Caldalkalibacillus thermarum: one gene and its partner. The protein of the gene in region 2 interacts with the protein of the main gene of each other region in a pairwise test. Links are inferred from orthologs where the notes say so. Each region holds a gene or a part of one and is shown on either strand. Other genes may lie near its edges. The genes, in order: eno and rpe.

The links.
Region 1: the proteins of rpe (region 2) and eno interact in binary tests that used the Escherichia coli proteins (3 or more experiments, as listed by UniProt). The link is inferred for Caldalkalibacillus thermarum from one-to-one orthologs.

The regions. Positions count from the first base shown.
Region 1 is NZ_BMKZ01000023.1:38,249-45,274, forward strand. The notes cover bases 2,546-5,512. They hold eno (phosphopyruvate hydratase), read left to right. Parts: upstream 2,546-3,369; coding sequence 3,370-4,656; downstream 4,657-5,512. Other genes in these bases: gpmI (2,3-bisphosphoglycerate-independent phosphoglycerate mutase), read left to right, coding at 2,546-3,256; IEW48_RS10295 (Ger(x)C family spore germination protein), read right to left, coding at 4,665-5,512. Outside these bases: IEW48_RS10275 (phosphoglycerate kinase), read left to right, coding at 1-937; tpiA (triose-phosphate isomerase), read left to right, coding at 964-1,713; more of gpmI, read left to right, coding at 1,718-2,545; more of IEW48_RS10295, read right to left, coding at 5,513-5,861; IEW48_RS10300 (spore germination protein), read right to left, coding at 5,858-7,026. UniProt on the Escherichia coli protein: Catalyzes the reversible conversion of 2-phosphoglycerate (2-PG) into phosphoenolpyruvate (PEP). It is essential for the degradation of carbohydrates via glycolysis.
Region 2 is NZ_BMKZ01000003.1:51,858-58,869, reverse strand. Bases 1,480-4,432 are described here. They hold rpe (ribulose-phosphate 3-epimerase), read right to left. Parts: upstream 3,304-4,432; coding sequence 2,656-3,303; downstream 1,480-2,655. Other genes in these bases: pknB (Stk1 family PASTA domain-containing Ser/Thr kinase), read right to left, coding at 4,223-4,432; rsgA (ribosome small subunit-dependent GTPase A), read right to left, coding at 3,306-4,193; spoVM (stage V sporulation protein SpoVM), read right to left, coding at 2,388-2,465; rpmB (50S ribosomal protein L28), read left to right, coding at 2,146-2,334; IEW48_RS02030 (Asp23/Gls24 family envelope stress response protein), read right to left, coding at 1,563-1,925. Outside these bases: more of IEW48_RS02035, read right to left, coding at 1-1,479; more of pknB, read right to left, coding at 4,433-6,211; IEW48_RS02000 (Stp1/IreP family PP2C-type Ser/Thr phosphatase), read right to left, coding at 6,223-6,975. UniProt on the Escherichia coli protein: Catalyzes the reversible epimerization of D-ribulose 5-phosphate to D-xylulose 5-phosphate.

The DNA of each region.
Region 1 (7,026 bases), on a different replicon or contig from region 2:
TCTGTTAGGCAAAGAGGTTTATAAAGCAGACGAGGCCATCGGACCAGAGGTCGAACAGCAAATTGCCAAACTCGAGCCGGGCGAAGTGCTGCTTCTGGAAAATGTGCGCTTTTACCCGGGCGAGGAAAAGAACGATCCCGAGTTTGCCAAGCAGCTGGCTAAATTAGCCGATGTCTACGTCAATGATGCCTTTGGGGCTGCTCACCGCGCCCATGCTTCCACGGAAGGCGTGGCTCACCACCTGCCAGCCGTAGCCGGTTTTCTGCTGGAAAAAGAGCTGGATATCTTAGGCAGTGCTTTGGAAAAACCGGAGCGTCCGTTTACGGCTATTATCGGCGGGGCCAAGGTGAAAGATAAAATAGGCGTCATCGAAAACCTGCTGACCAAAGTGGACAATCTCTTGATTGGCGGGGGCCTGGCATATACGTTTATCAGAGCACAGGGCTATTCAGTCGGGAAATCCCTGCTGGAAGAAGATAAAATTGAACTGGCCAAATCACTGATTGAAAAAGCGAAAGCCAACAACGTCAACTTCCTGATGCCCGTCGATTGCGTGGTGGCTGACCGTTTTGCCGAAGATGCCAACACCCAAGTGGTGGCGATTGACAGCATTCCGGACGACTGGGAAGCGTTGGATATCGGACCGCAAACCAGAGAACGTTACCGCAACATCATTTTGGAGTCCAACCTGGTGATCTGGAACGGGCCGATGGGCGTGTTTGAAATGGAACCCTTTGCCCATGGAACCAACGCTATTGCCACTGCACTGGCCGATTGCCAAGGGACCACCATCATTGGCGGAGGAGATTCTGCAGCGGCCATTGAACAAGCCGGAATGGCTGAGGCGATGACCCATATCTCCACTGGAGGAGGGGCCTCTCTGGAGTTTATGGAAGGTAAAATATTGCCGGGTGTCGCTGCTTTGGAGGACCGTTAAGGACGAGATGAGCAAGGAGGGAAACCATGCGCAAGCCGATTATTGCCGGCAACTGGAAAATGCATAAAACAGTCGCTGAAGCTCTGGCCTTTGCCCGGGCCATCGAAGACAAGCTTCCTGATCCTGAACAGGTGGAAGCTGTTATTTGCGCGCCGTTTGTCACTTTGCCTGCACTGGTCGAATGGGCCAAAGGCAAACCGGTGGGTATTGGCGCCCAAAACATGCATTTTGAAGAACAGGGCGCCTTTACCGGAGAAATCAGCCCGGTGATGTTAAAGGAGCTGGGCGTTCAGTATGTGATTCTGGGGCATTCAGAACGCCGCCAGTACTTTAACGAAACGTGCGAAAGCGTCAATCTGAAAACCCACGCAGCCCACAAGCACGGTCTGATTCCCATCATTTGTGTGGGTGAAACCTATGAAGAGCGGGAAGAGGGACAAACGAAAGAAGTGGTTCGCAGCCAGGTGATCAAAGCGCTCAACAATTTGACAGCTGAACAGGTCAAACGTTCGGTCATTGCTTATGAACCTGTATGGGCCATTGGTACGGGCCAAACCCCGACGGCTGAAGAAGCAGGCGATGTGATCGCCTATATCCGCCAGGTCGTGGCTGAACAATTCTCCCCGGACGTCGCCGATGCGATTCGCATCCAATACGGCGGAAGCGTCAAGCCGGACAACATCGGCCAATTTATGCAACAAGCTGATATTGACGGGGCATTGGTTGGCGGCGCCAGTTTGAAACCCGATGCCTTCTTAGCTTTATTGGAGGGATAGCAACATGACAAGACCCAAACCAGTCGCCTTAATCATTCTGGACGGTTTTGCCCTCAGGGAAGAGACTCACGGCAATGCCATTGCCCAGGCTCACACGCCCAATTTTGACCGCTACTGGGAGAGCTATCCCCACACCACACTGAAAGCTTCGGGTGAAGCCGTGGGGTTGCCTGAAGGGCAGATGGGCAATTCAGAAGTGGGGCATTTAAACATTGGAGCCGGGCGGATTGTGTATCAGGATTTAACCCGGGTGAACAAGGCCATCAAGGAAGGCGACTTTTTTGAAAATGACGTTTTCCTGCAAGCGATGCGCCATGTGAAAGAGAAGGGAACGGCCCTGCATTTGTACGGCTTGGTGTCTGACGGGGGCGTGCACAGCCATATTGAGCACCTGTTTGCCCTGTTGGAACTGGCCAAGAAAGAACAAGTGGACAAGGTGTATGTCCATGCCTTTTTGGATGGCCGGGACGTGGCTCCTGACAGTGCCAAGGGGTACATTGAACAGCTGCTGGCCAAGATGGATGAGCTGGGGGTTGGCCAGCTGGCCACCATTCAGGGCCGTTATTATGCCATGGACCGCGACCGGCGCTGGGACCGGACGGAGAAAGCGTACCGGGCCATGGTATACGGGGAAGGGCCCCGCTACCGGGATCCCATTCAAGCCATTGTGGAATCCTATGAAAAAAGTATCTATGATGAGTTTGTGGAGCCAACTGTGATCGTGGATGACCAGGATCAGCCGGTGGGCCAGATCCGCTCGGAAGACGCCGTGATTTTCTTCAACTTCAGACCTGACCGGGCCATTCAGATTTCCCAGGCGTTTACCAACAAGGACTTCCGCGGCTTTGACCGGGGGGAGAAGTTTCCCAAGGATTTGTTCTATGTCTGCTTAACCCATTTCAGTGAAACGGTGGACGGTTATGTGGCTTACCGCCCGGTTAATTTGGATAACACTTTGGGTGAAGTGCTCACCCAAAACGGTTTGAAACAACTGCGCATCGCCGAAACGGAAAAATATCCGCACGTCACCTTCTTCTTCAGCGGCGGCCGGGAACAGAAATTTGACGGAGAAAAACGGGTGTTGATTGACTCACCCAAAGTGGCCACCTATGACCTCAAGCCGGAAATGAGCGCCTATGAAGTGACCGATGCCGTTTTAGCTGAGATCAACTCCGATGAACATGACGTGATCATCCTCAACTTTGCCAACCCGGATATGGTGGGCCATTCCGGCAAACTGGAGCCGACCATTAAAGCCGTCGAAGCGGTGGATGAATGTTTGGGCAAAGTGGTGGATGCTGTGCTGGCCAAAGGCGGTATTGCCGTAATCACAGCAGACCATGGTAACGCAGACATGATCCTGGATGCAAATGATAACCCTCATACGGCTCATACCACCAACCCGGTGCCGTTTATTATCACCAAAGCAGGATTGCAGTTGAGGGATGACGGCATTTTAGCCGATATTGCCCCCACCGTGCTGGATCTGTTGAACTTGGACCAGCCCAAGGAAATGACTGGCCGGACCTTAATAAAAAAATAAAAACCGTTGGACAAACGGTGTGCTAGAAAAGTAAACTGATTTATCTGTTAAGTATCCTGACCAAACATGAGATGCTTTCTGTCTAGAAAAAACATATGAAGGAGATGACCAACATGTCCCTGATCAGTGAAATATACGCCCGTCAAGTGTTGGATTCCCGCGGCAATCCAACGGTTGAAGTGGAAGTGTATCTTGAGTCTGGTGCTTTCGGACGGGCCATTGTGCCTTCCGGTGCTTCCACCGGTGCCCATGAAGCCGTCGAGCTGCGCGACAATGACAAAGGCCGTTACCTGGGCAAAGGTGTCTTAAAAGCCGTTGAAAATGTGAATGAAGTGATCGCCCCTAAACTGATCGGCATGGATGCCACCAACCAAGTGGCCATTGACCGCTTGATGATTGAACTGGACGGCACCCCCAACAAAGGCAAGCTGGGCGCGAATGCCATTCTGGGTGTATCCATGGCTGTGGCCCATGCTGCTGCCAATGAGGTTGGCCTGCCCTTGTACCAGTACTTGGGCGGCTTCAATGCCAAAACCTTGCCGGTGCCGATGATGAACATTCTAAACGGCGGTAAACATGCTGACAACAACGTGGACTTCCAGGAGTTCATGATTATGCCCGTTGGCGCTGAAAACTTTGCTGAAGCCCTGCGCATGGGCACGGAGATTTTCCACAATCTGAAGAAAGTGTTGCAGGATAAAGGCTTAAACACTGCTGTGGGCGACGAGGGCGGCTTTGCGCCTAACCTGAAGTCCAACGAAGAAGCCATCCAAACCATTATTGCCGCCATTGAAAAAGCCGGTTACCGCCCCGGTGAAGATGTGTACCTGGCTCTTGATGTGGCCTCTACAGAGATCTACAAAGACGGCAAATATGAGCTGGCCGGGGAAGGGGTCTCCTACACCGCCGATGAAATGATCAGCTTCTACAAGGAGTTAGTGGACAAGTATCCCATCATCTCCATTGAGGACGGACTGGCCGAAGATGATTGGGAATCCTGGGCCAAGCTGACGGCTGCGATTGGCGACAAAGTACAGTTGGTGGGAGACGACCTGTTTGTCACTAACACCGAGCGCTTGAAGCGCGGCATTGACAACAATACAGGCAACTCCATTCTGGTTAAAGTGAACCAGATCGGCACGCTGACGGAAACTTTTGAGGCAGTTGAAATGGCCAAGCGGGCCGGTTATACAGCTGTCATTTCCCACCGCTCTGGTGAAACGGAAGACACCACCATCGCTGACATTGCTGTAGCTACCAATGCCGGCCAAATCAAAACCGGGGCTCCGTCCCGCACTGACCGTGTGGCCAAATACAACCAGCTCTTGCGCATTGCCGATGAGCTGGATATCACCGGCCATTATGCCGGTAAAGCTGCCTTTTACAATTTGCAGCGTTAAGCGGCTCCTCAGTCCGGTCGGGGATGCAGGATTTTGTGAAAACGGTTGGCCCCGCTCTGTTTAATGTTCACTTCCGCTTGCACCTGAACCGAGTTTGGGTTGACGGTTAACCGGCCTTCTTTGGCCAGACGTTTCCACAGTTGGGGATCCTGGCGGTACACATGATAAGCAAGATCCAAGAGATCGGCGTCCAGTTCGAGGCCCTTGGCATAAGTGGTTTCGATCTGGCTCTCTATGGCCTGGGCAGCCAAACGGTTCACTTCCTCCAGGCCCAGGTCTTGCTTCATTTCCAACACTTGTCCCTGTGCGGTCACTTTGACCTTGAAGCGGATTTGCTCTCCCTTCACCTCTGGCTGGACCCGGACTTTTGGCCGCATAATGATCAGGGTGGCCACAATGGTGTCCCCCTTGCGGATGTTGAGGGGAGCGCGCACGGTGGAAGGCTGCAGCCAGCGGATGCCCACAATGTCTTCCTCCAGCAGAAATCCCTTAAACTGCTTGTCCTGCAGGATGCCGATGCCATTTAGGAGCAGGGTGGTAAATGTGCCCTGATCATCGGTCCAGCGGTTTTTGACCGTGCCGATATAAGGGATGATGACGGCCTTGCCGGGCTCATTAAAATGGGAGATAAAGCGGTGCAGCCGGATGGGACTCACCCGGGCGCTTTGTTCATAGATGGCATCCGGATCAGACAACAGTCCAAAAATGGTGCTGAAAGGCAAAGCCGGCGGCGTGGTCATGATCTCCCCCAGCGGTTCTTTAGTCACATAAACATATACCGTGCGCCGCACCTCGTTATAACGCCCCAATACTTCGAGCACATCGGCGTACAGGTTTTGTTGCAAAGCCCGTTCGCTGAAAATAATGGCCGACAAATGACCCCAGTAGATCCGCCGTTGGGCATAGGTATACAAATCATGAAAGGCGCTGGTCACCGTGCTGCCTTTGCCCATGATCACTTTTTGCTCCGCTTCTTTGGCTGTGCGTTGCCCCCCTTCCGGAATGGGCATGGAGGCAAAGTTGATATTCTCCACATAGACCACTGTCCGGCCGTCTTGTTCATCCACATCGATGCCCATCACCAGTGCATACTGCATGTACTCCATCTCCTTGGCATCCCAGCATCCCCCCAGCAGCACCAGCGCGAGCAGGACGGACAATGCCCTGATACGGGCAGCACCTGCCGGATGCGACACAGCATTCACCGCTTTCGGTCCGGGTCCCCAGGATCAAGCAGATCCGGCCGGTGCTTCAGTTTTTGGGGGGAGGGATGGATCGCCGCTTGAATGAAATCTGGCCAGCGGACAGGAGCCAAGGGTGCCATATATGGAATGCCAAAGGAGCGCAGGTGGCAAACATAGATCAGGATCAGGAAGGCTGATCCCAAAAAGCCGAACATGCCCAAGAGTGCTGAGAAGATGAGGTTGAAGTAGCGCAAAATACTGACCGTACCGGCCAGTGACTGATTGGACAGGGTGAACGTGGCCACGGCAGAGCTGGCGATAATCACCACCAGTGAAGGATTTGTCAGGCCGGCGCGAATGGCGGCATCCCCGATAATAATGCCACCAACTACGGCCAGTACCTGGCCAATGGCTAAGGGCAGGCGTAAACCCGCTTCCCGGAACAGTTCAAACAAAAAGGTCAGCACCAGTGCCTCCAAAGGGGAGGGAAGTGGTACCCCTTCCCTGGCCTGGGCGATATTGCCCAGCAGAATTAAGGGCAACTGATCCTGATGGTAAGTGGTCAGGGCGACCCAAAAGCCGGGCAAAAAGACGGCGATGGACATGGCCGCCAGGCGCAACAATCGTTCCATGGAATTGTAAGCCCAGGCATATTCCGCATCTTCGGCATTCTTCATAATCAACAAGAGCTGGGCCGGGGCAATCAGCGCGGTGGGCACCCCGTCCATCAGCAGGGCAAAGCGCCCGCGGACCAAGGCGTCCGCCACAAAATCAGGACGTCCTGAATAGTGAAACAGGGGGAACAGCCGATAGGGGCTGTCCGTCAACAACTCTTCCAGTTGATTGGAAGAAAACAGGCCATCCACCTGAATCTGCTCCAGCCGTGCTTTGATTTGCTGAATGACCGCAGGAGGCACAATGTCCGCCATATATAACAGCGCTACCCGTGTCTTGCTGCGCTGGCCCAGGACATACTGTTCATGATGAAGAATGGCCGTGCGCAGGCGCTTGCGGATCAGGGCCACATTGACATCCAAATCTTCAATCAGGCCGTCGCGCGGACCGCGGATTGAAATTTCCGTTGTTGTATCTTCGGGCTGCCGCTGGGGCCGCTGGGCAATGTCAACGGCCAAGGTGAACCGGGTTGCATCAAAATGAAGAATAAGCTGGCCCATAAACAGCTTGT
Region 2 (7,012 bases):
AGCGCATCGTCAGCCTTTTCCGCCGTGACCACAATTTTACCGTCCTTAATGCCTATATAATGCCCCTTCTTAATGGTGATGCCATCTAATTCAGTGTCGCGAGTGGCATGGGTGACTTGACCTGTGACAACCCCCTCTGTTGCTTTGCTCATGGCCTGCACATTTTCTTCTAAAGAAACCGAAGGGTTGAAACTTAACAGGGCGGCAATGCCTTGCATGACATTTTGGGTGGGAATGACTGCCACCTGTTTATCTACCAATTGGGCAGCCTGCTGGGCGGTTAAAATCACATTGCTATTATTGGGCAATATAATCACCTGTTTGGCCCTGATGCTTTCCATGACATCAACAAAAGCTTGCGTGCTGGGATTCATAGTCTGCCCGCCATAGATCACCTCATCTGCTCCGAGGCTCTTAAAAATCTCCGCAATGCCGTCTCCCATTCCAACAGCAACAATGCCATAGTTCTTTTCTGTGGCAGAAGGGAGGTCCACATGAGGGACAGACGGTTGTCCAGCTCCTTTGCCACGCTCTTTGACTTCCCGGAACTGTTCGCGCATGTTCTCAATCTTAATGTTCGTCAGTTCACCGAAAGATTGGGCATATCCCAAAACTTTGCCCAGCTCTTCAGCGTGTATATGTACCTTAACCAGTTCATCGTCAGAAACCACCAGGATGGAGTCCCCGTATGTATGCAACTGGCGACGAAATTCACTTTCCTGAAAGGAACGGGTCTGATTCTGATCCAGGCGGATCATAAACTCGGTACAATACCCATATTTAATATCGTCTTCAGACAAGACGCCTTGGGCCATCATCTCGGCCACTTCGTTTTGGACATGAACTCCTTTGTTCTCACTGAAAGCCTTCGGCACGGACTCGTCAGTGGAAACTGCTTCATCTGTAACCATTTCTCCTCTTAGCGCCGCTAAAAATCCTTCATAAACATACACTAAACCTTGACCGCCGGAGTCCACGACCCCCACTTGCTTTAGAATAGGCAATAAATCAGGCGTCCGCATGAGAGAAGCTTTGGCTTCAGCCACAACGGCTTCCATAAGCTCTAAAAGATTATCTGTCTGTTTCGCTTTTTCCTCAGCCACCTTGGCCGCATCTTTGGCCACAGTCAAGATGGTGCCCTCAACAGGTTTCATCACTGCATTGTATGCGGTTTCAACCCCTTGCTTAAGTCCTGCTGCAAAATCCTGAGCAATCAGATGCTCCTTTGATTCCACTCCCTTGGCGAACCCTCTGAATAATTGGGACAAAATGACACCTGAATTACCTCTTGCTCCCATCAACAAGCCTTTGGATAAGGCTTTGGCAACCTGAGCCACACTGTTTGATGAAACTTTGTTCATCTCGTTCACGCCAGAGGCCAACGACAGGCTCATATTGGTTCCCGTATCTCCGTCAGGTACAGGAAACACATTTAAAGCATCCACATTTTTGGCATGCTTTTCAAGATTTTTTGCTCCTTGGCGAATCATATCAGCAAATAAATGTCCATTAATTTTGTGCTGTTTCACTCATGATCCTCCTAACTCATGCTGCCTTTATGCTTAACTGTTGGTCACACGTACACTTTGAACATAAATATTGACGCTATCCACTTGTAAGCCCAACATTTCTTGCAAGGTGTATTTAACTTTAGATTGCACATTATGGGCCACTTCTGAAATTTTGGTTCCATAACTAACAACCACATACATATCAATATGAACGCCATTCTCGTCTTCGCGGACAACGACTCCTTTTTTCAAATTTTCACGGCGCAACAATTCGGTCAATCCGTCTCTAATATATTTTTGAGAAGCCATGCCAACCAAGCCATAGCACTCCATTGCTGCTCCCCCAGCAATGGTTTCAATGACTTCTTTGGCCACTTCGATTTGGCCTAACGGTGTGGAAATCTGCACAGTCATGATTACTGCCTCCTTATCGTCAATTAAGCGCCTGTATGAACAGCAAACAGCTATTCCAATTTTACTATATGTTCCTTTCTTTTAAAAGCTTTCCCACATAGAGAGATGCCACTCTTCGCAGGAATCACCTTAAGTGGTTGCAAAAATCCAACTGAATATGCTAAGATATCCAAGTATGAAAATGCTGATTGATTAAGGATAATATGAGGAGGTAGAAAGTGTGGCACGCAAGTGTTATATCACCGGAAAAAAACCCAGCTACGGCAATAAACGCAGCCATGCTGAAAATAAGACGAGACGCAAATGGGGCGTTAATGTTCAAAAAGTTAGAATCTTAGTCAATGGTAAACCTAAGCGTGTCTATGTAAGCGCAAGAGCCTTAAAATCTGGTAAAGTTAAACGCGCTTAATATCGTTCTCATTTTTAGTGCGTTCATGAAAAAAAGCACCGTTCAGGTGCTTTTTATCGTTTAAACACGTCAATCACCACACGAACAATCGTTCCCAGAAACCGAGGTAATTTAATGGTATAAAACCTCATCATTCCCCCTCCTTACTCTATTCACCCCTAGTATATTCATCCCCTCCCCCTTAGTTGACAGCCCGCATTAGTTTCCCTTACTTCAATGAAAAAGCAACCTTTAAAGCGGTCATAGGTTGTTTTTTTCTCTTAACATTATTTTTATGTATGCTTGCCAAAGATAGAACATATTCTTAAGCTGATAAGATGATTAACCACGTATTTTGTTAATGGCTTCCCGACGGTCTGCTGCGCTGAAAATGGCAGAACCGGCCACCAGCACATTGGCACCCGCTTGACGGCATAACGAAGCAGTATGTTCATTGACGCCCCCATCCACTTCCAAGTACAGATGGGATAATCCCTGCTCCTCGGCCCATTGGCGGCACCTTTTAACCTTTGTGAGGACGGTGGGAATAAACGTTTGGCCGCCAAAACCAGGGTTAACCGTCATAAGCAATACCAGATCAACATCAGCCAGGATTTCTCTCACCATTTCCACCGGTGTGGCTGGATTGATAGCGACTCCCGCCTTAACACCCGCCTCCTTAATCTGATAAACGGTGCGGTGAAGATGACGGCATGCTTCTTGATGAACAGTAATCAGGTCCGCCCCGCTTTTGACAAAGTCTTGGATATACTTCTCAGGCTCTTCAATCATCAGATGAACATCAAGGGGGAGGTCAGTCAAGGGGCGAATGGCCTCAACCACCAACGGACCCATGGTAATATTGGGCACAAAATGACCATCCATGACATCGATGTGAATCCAGTCTGCTCCACCCTGAATCACATCGTTAATTTCTTGACCAAGAACCGCAAAATTGGCAGATAAGATCGAAGGTGCAACTTTAACCATCCTCAATACCTCTTTCTGTATAGTTGATCTCCAATTTCATCTAAAAATTGCAGATAATGAGTATAGCGGCCAGAATCGATTTCCCCTTGTGCCACAGCACTTTTGACCGCACATCCCGGTTCATCACGATGCAAACAGCCTCGAAATTTACATGCTTCCATGTAAGCTCTAAATTCCACAAAACAAGCAGCCAACTCCTCCGGTTCTATGTCCTTAAAATCCAGTTGGCTAAAACCAGGGGTATCTGCCACCAATCCCCCGCCAGGCAGCTGGAGAAGCTCAACATGCCGGGTAGTATGGCGCCCTCGTCCCAATTTATCCGAAACTTCCCCTGTTTCTAATTCAGCCTGGGGACACAAGAGATTAAGGAGAGTAGACTTGCCTACACCAGACTGTCCGGCTAAAACAGTTATTTTTCCCCGGAGGAGTTTCATTAAATCATCAATCCCTTCTCCACTGACACTGCTTGTTTGGCAGATCTGATAGCCCAGCTGTTGATAGACGTTGATGGCTGCCTGGATATTTTTGTCATCCGGACACAAGTCCAGTTTGGTAAAGCAGATCAACGGCCTGATTCGAGCTTTTTCCACAGTGACCAGCATCCGGTCCAATAAAAAAGAACTGAATGAAGGTTCTTTGACTGAAAAAACAAGCAGGGCCTGGTCTACATTGGCAATGGGGGGACGTACCAGCCGATTTTTTCTATCCTTAAGTTGGGTCACCCACCCTTCCCGCTCGGAAACAGATTCAAATTGGACCACATCCCCTACCAAAGGCTGCAGACCTTTTTTCTTAAAGACGCCTCTGGCACGACATTGCCACACTTTTCCGCTATGATCAAGCACGTAGTAGTAGCCCGCTAGCGCCTTGATGATGCGACCTTGCAGCATACAAGAACCTCCATTTCAAATTTGTGGTCTTAATCATTAAAACCTACCTGTTCCTCATGATGAAGTTCACCGTCCAGAAAAACCTGAATCAAGGCTGATTGCCGGGGGATCACGACAACATCAACCGTATACGTTTTGGTCTTGCTGATATGTTCAGCAAATGCCTTGCGTTCTCCCTGATGGTCCCGGACCAAGATTTCTACTTTGACCCTTTGCTTATTTTTTCCCTTGCCCCGGCCAGGATGGTCATCGTTCCCGTCGTCATCCAAGGCAACGGTAATCTGACGTGATTTTTGCCTGATTTCCGGTCCTTGGCTGATCCAGACATCAATTTTAGATCCATCTGTCACTTCCATCCCCGGGTCATAGGGATATTGCTGATAGATTTGACCCTCGGCAAAATCGGCGGAATAGCCTTGGCGAACCTCATTTATGACCAGTTGATATTCTGCCGCAACGGCTTTAGCTTCATCCAGCGTCATACCTTTTAAGTTCGGCATTTTAAAAGTCCGTTTCCCTTTGCTGATCACCAGACGCACCTCTGTTTCGCCTTCCACCACCAATTCTCCTGCCTCAGGATCCTGGGAGATAACATGTCCCTCTGGAATCTCATCATGGTATTCTTCCATCGTATAGACAGTGAAGTTTCTTAACACGTTGCGGGCCTGTTGTTCAGTTAAATGAACGACTGATGGCATTTCAATCTTGAGCTTGCCCTTGCTTACCGTTAGCCGGACGGTAGAACCTTTTTTAACGACCGTTCCTGGTACAGGGTTTTGTCGGAGCACATGGCCTTCTTCCACTTCATCATGATAGCGTTCTGCGGAAGCATCCACCACCAGTTTAAGCGCTTCGAGCTGTTCAGTCGCTTCCTCAACGGGGAGGTTATATACATCCGGCACCTCAACCTCTTGGGAAGCGATATACATTTTCACTCCCTGATAGGTGCCAAAGCTGAGCAGGAGAATAATCAACGTCATCACGGCCAGTTTCAACCATATGCGCCGTTTCTTCTTTTGTTTTGGAGTGCTTCCTTCTGCGTCACCGTTTTGCTTTTTATTATGTACCGCTCCAGTATCCTGCACAGGTTTTTCGATCACCTTGGTCTCAAACAAATCGTCTTTGATAGCTGGCACAACTTTGGTCGCTTCATCTTCATCGTCAATTTGCTCCGATGTCCATTTTGGTTCGTTTAACCGTTCTGGGCTGAGACAGGTGTTGAGGTCTTGAATGAGCCCGTCAGCGGATTCATAGCGCTGGCTGGGGTTTTTGGCCAAGCAACGCAAAATGATATTTTCCACACTTTGGGGAATATTAGGATTAAGTTGGCGGGGCTCAGTAAATGGTTCCTGCAAGTGTTTAAGCGCTACGCTGATAGGTGAATCTCCCGAAAAAGGCAACTCACCCGTGACCATTTCATACAAAACAATCCCCAATGAATAGAGATCCGATTTTTGACCGGTCACCCCTCCGCGGGCCTGTTCCGGTGAAAAATAGTGTACGGAGCCAATCACCGATCCGGTATGTGTAATCGTGGATGAAGTTGCTGCCCTGGCAATGCCGAAATCAGTCACTTTAATATGTTTGTGCGGGCCGATTAAAATGTTATGGGGTTTAATATCGCGATGGATAATATTGTTTTGATGGGCGTGGTCCAGTGCTTCAGCAATCTGCCTGGTGATATGGATAGCTTCTTCGACCGGCAGGCGCCCCTTCTGGGCAATGTATTCCTTCAGCGTTGGTCCGTCAATATATTCCATCACGATGAAATGGATACCTTCATCAATTCCCACATCGTAAATGTTAACAATATTGGGATGTGACAGACTGGCAGCTGCCTGAGCCTCTCTCCTGAACCGATCAACAAAATCATGATCACCAGAAAATTGTTCACGCAAGATTTTAACCGCTACGATCCGGTTTAGCAACCGGTCCCGGGCTTTATACACAACGGCCATGCCTCCGCCGCCGACCCGCTCCATGAGCTCATAGCGGCCAACTAATTTTTTGCCGATCACCTGCCTTCACCTCACTTTACGCTGCCTGCTTCATCCTGATGACTGACCAATATTAAGGTGATGTTATCTTCTCCCCCAGCATCCAATGCTGCTTGTAACAAAAGAGAAGCTTTCTCATCCACAGAATGGGGATTCTCCAGGATTTCTTTTATCTGCTGCTCCGCCACCATACCGGACAGCCCATCAGAACACAACAAAATTTGTTCATTCCCGACATACTGGAAACGCTGCAGATCAACCCGGACGTTTCGTTCAGTGCCCAAGGCCCTTGTAATGACATTGCGCTGAGGATGATGTTCCGCTTCCTCCGGTGCCAGTTGCCCGGAGCGGACCAGCTCATTCACCAGTGAATGATCCTCTGTCAACATCTCTAAACAAGCATGCACATACCGGTATGCACGGCTGTCACCCACATGGGCAATCAGATAACAATTCTTTAAAAATAACGCTGTGACCAGTGTTGTCCCCATGCCCAAATGGGTGGGGTGCTGCTGGGCATAGTTGAATATGTAGGTATTGGCTGTTTCAATACTTTCCCTTAACCACTGCTCCCACGCTTGGGCGTCTTGCCCATGATCCACCGCATGAAATAAATCTTGCAATTTATCTAATGCCATTTTGCTGGCCACATCCCCGGCCCGATGCCCTCCCATGCCATCGGCCACCGCGGCAAGCATAACACCCTGCTCATGTTCAAAAACACCTGCACAGTCTTCATTAACTTCGCGCATATGCCCGACATGTGTCTTGATTGCTACTTCCACTGGGGTCACCTCAACTTACCTTCTGCTCTATCGTTAC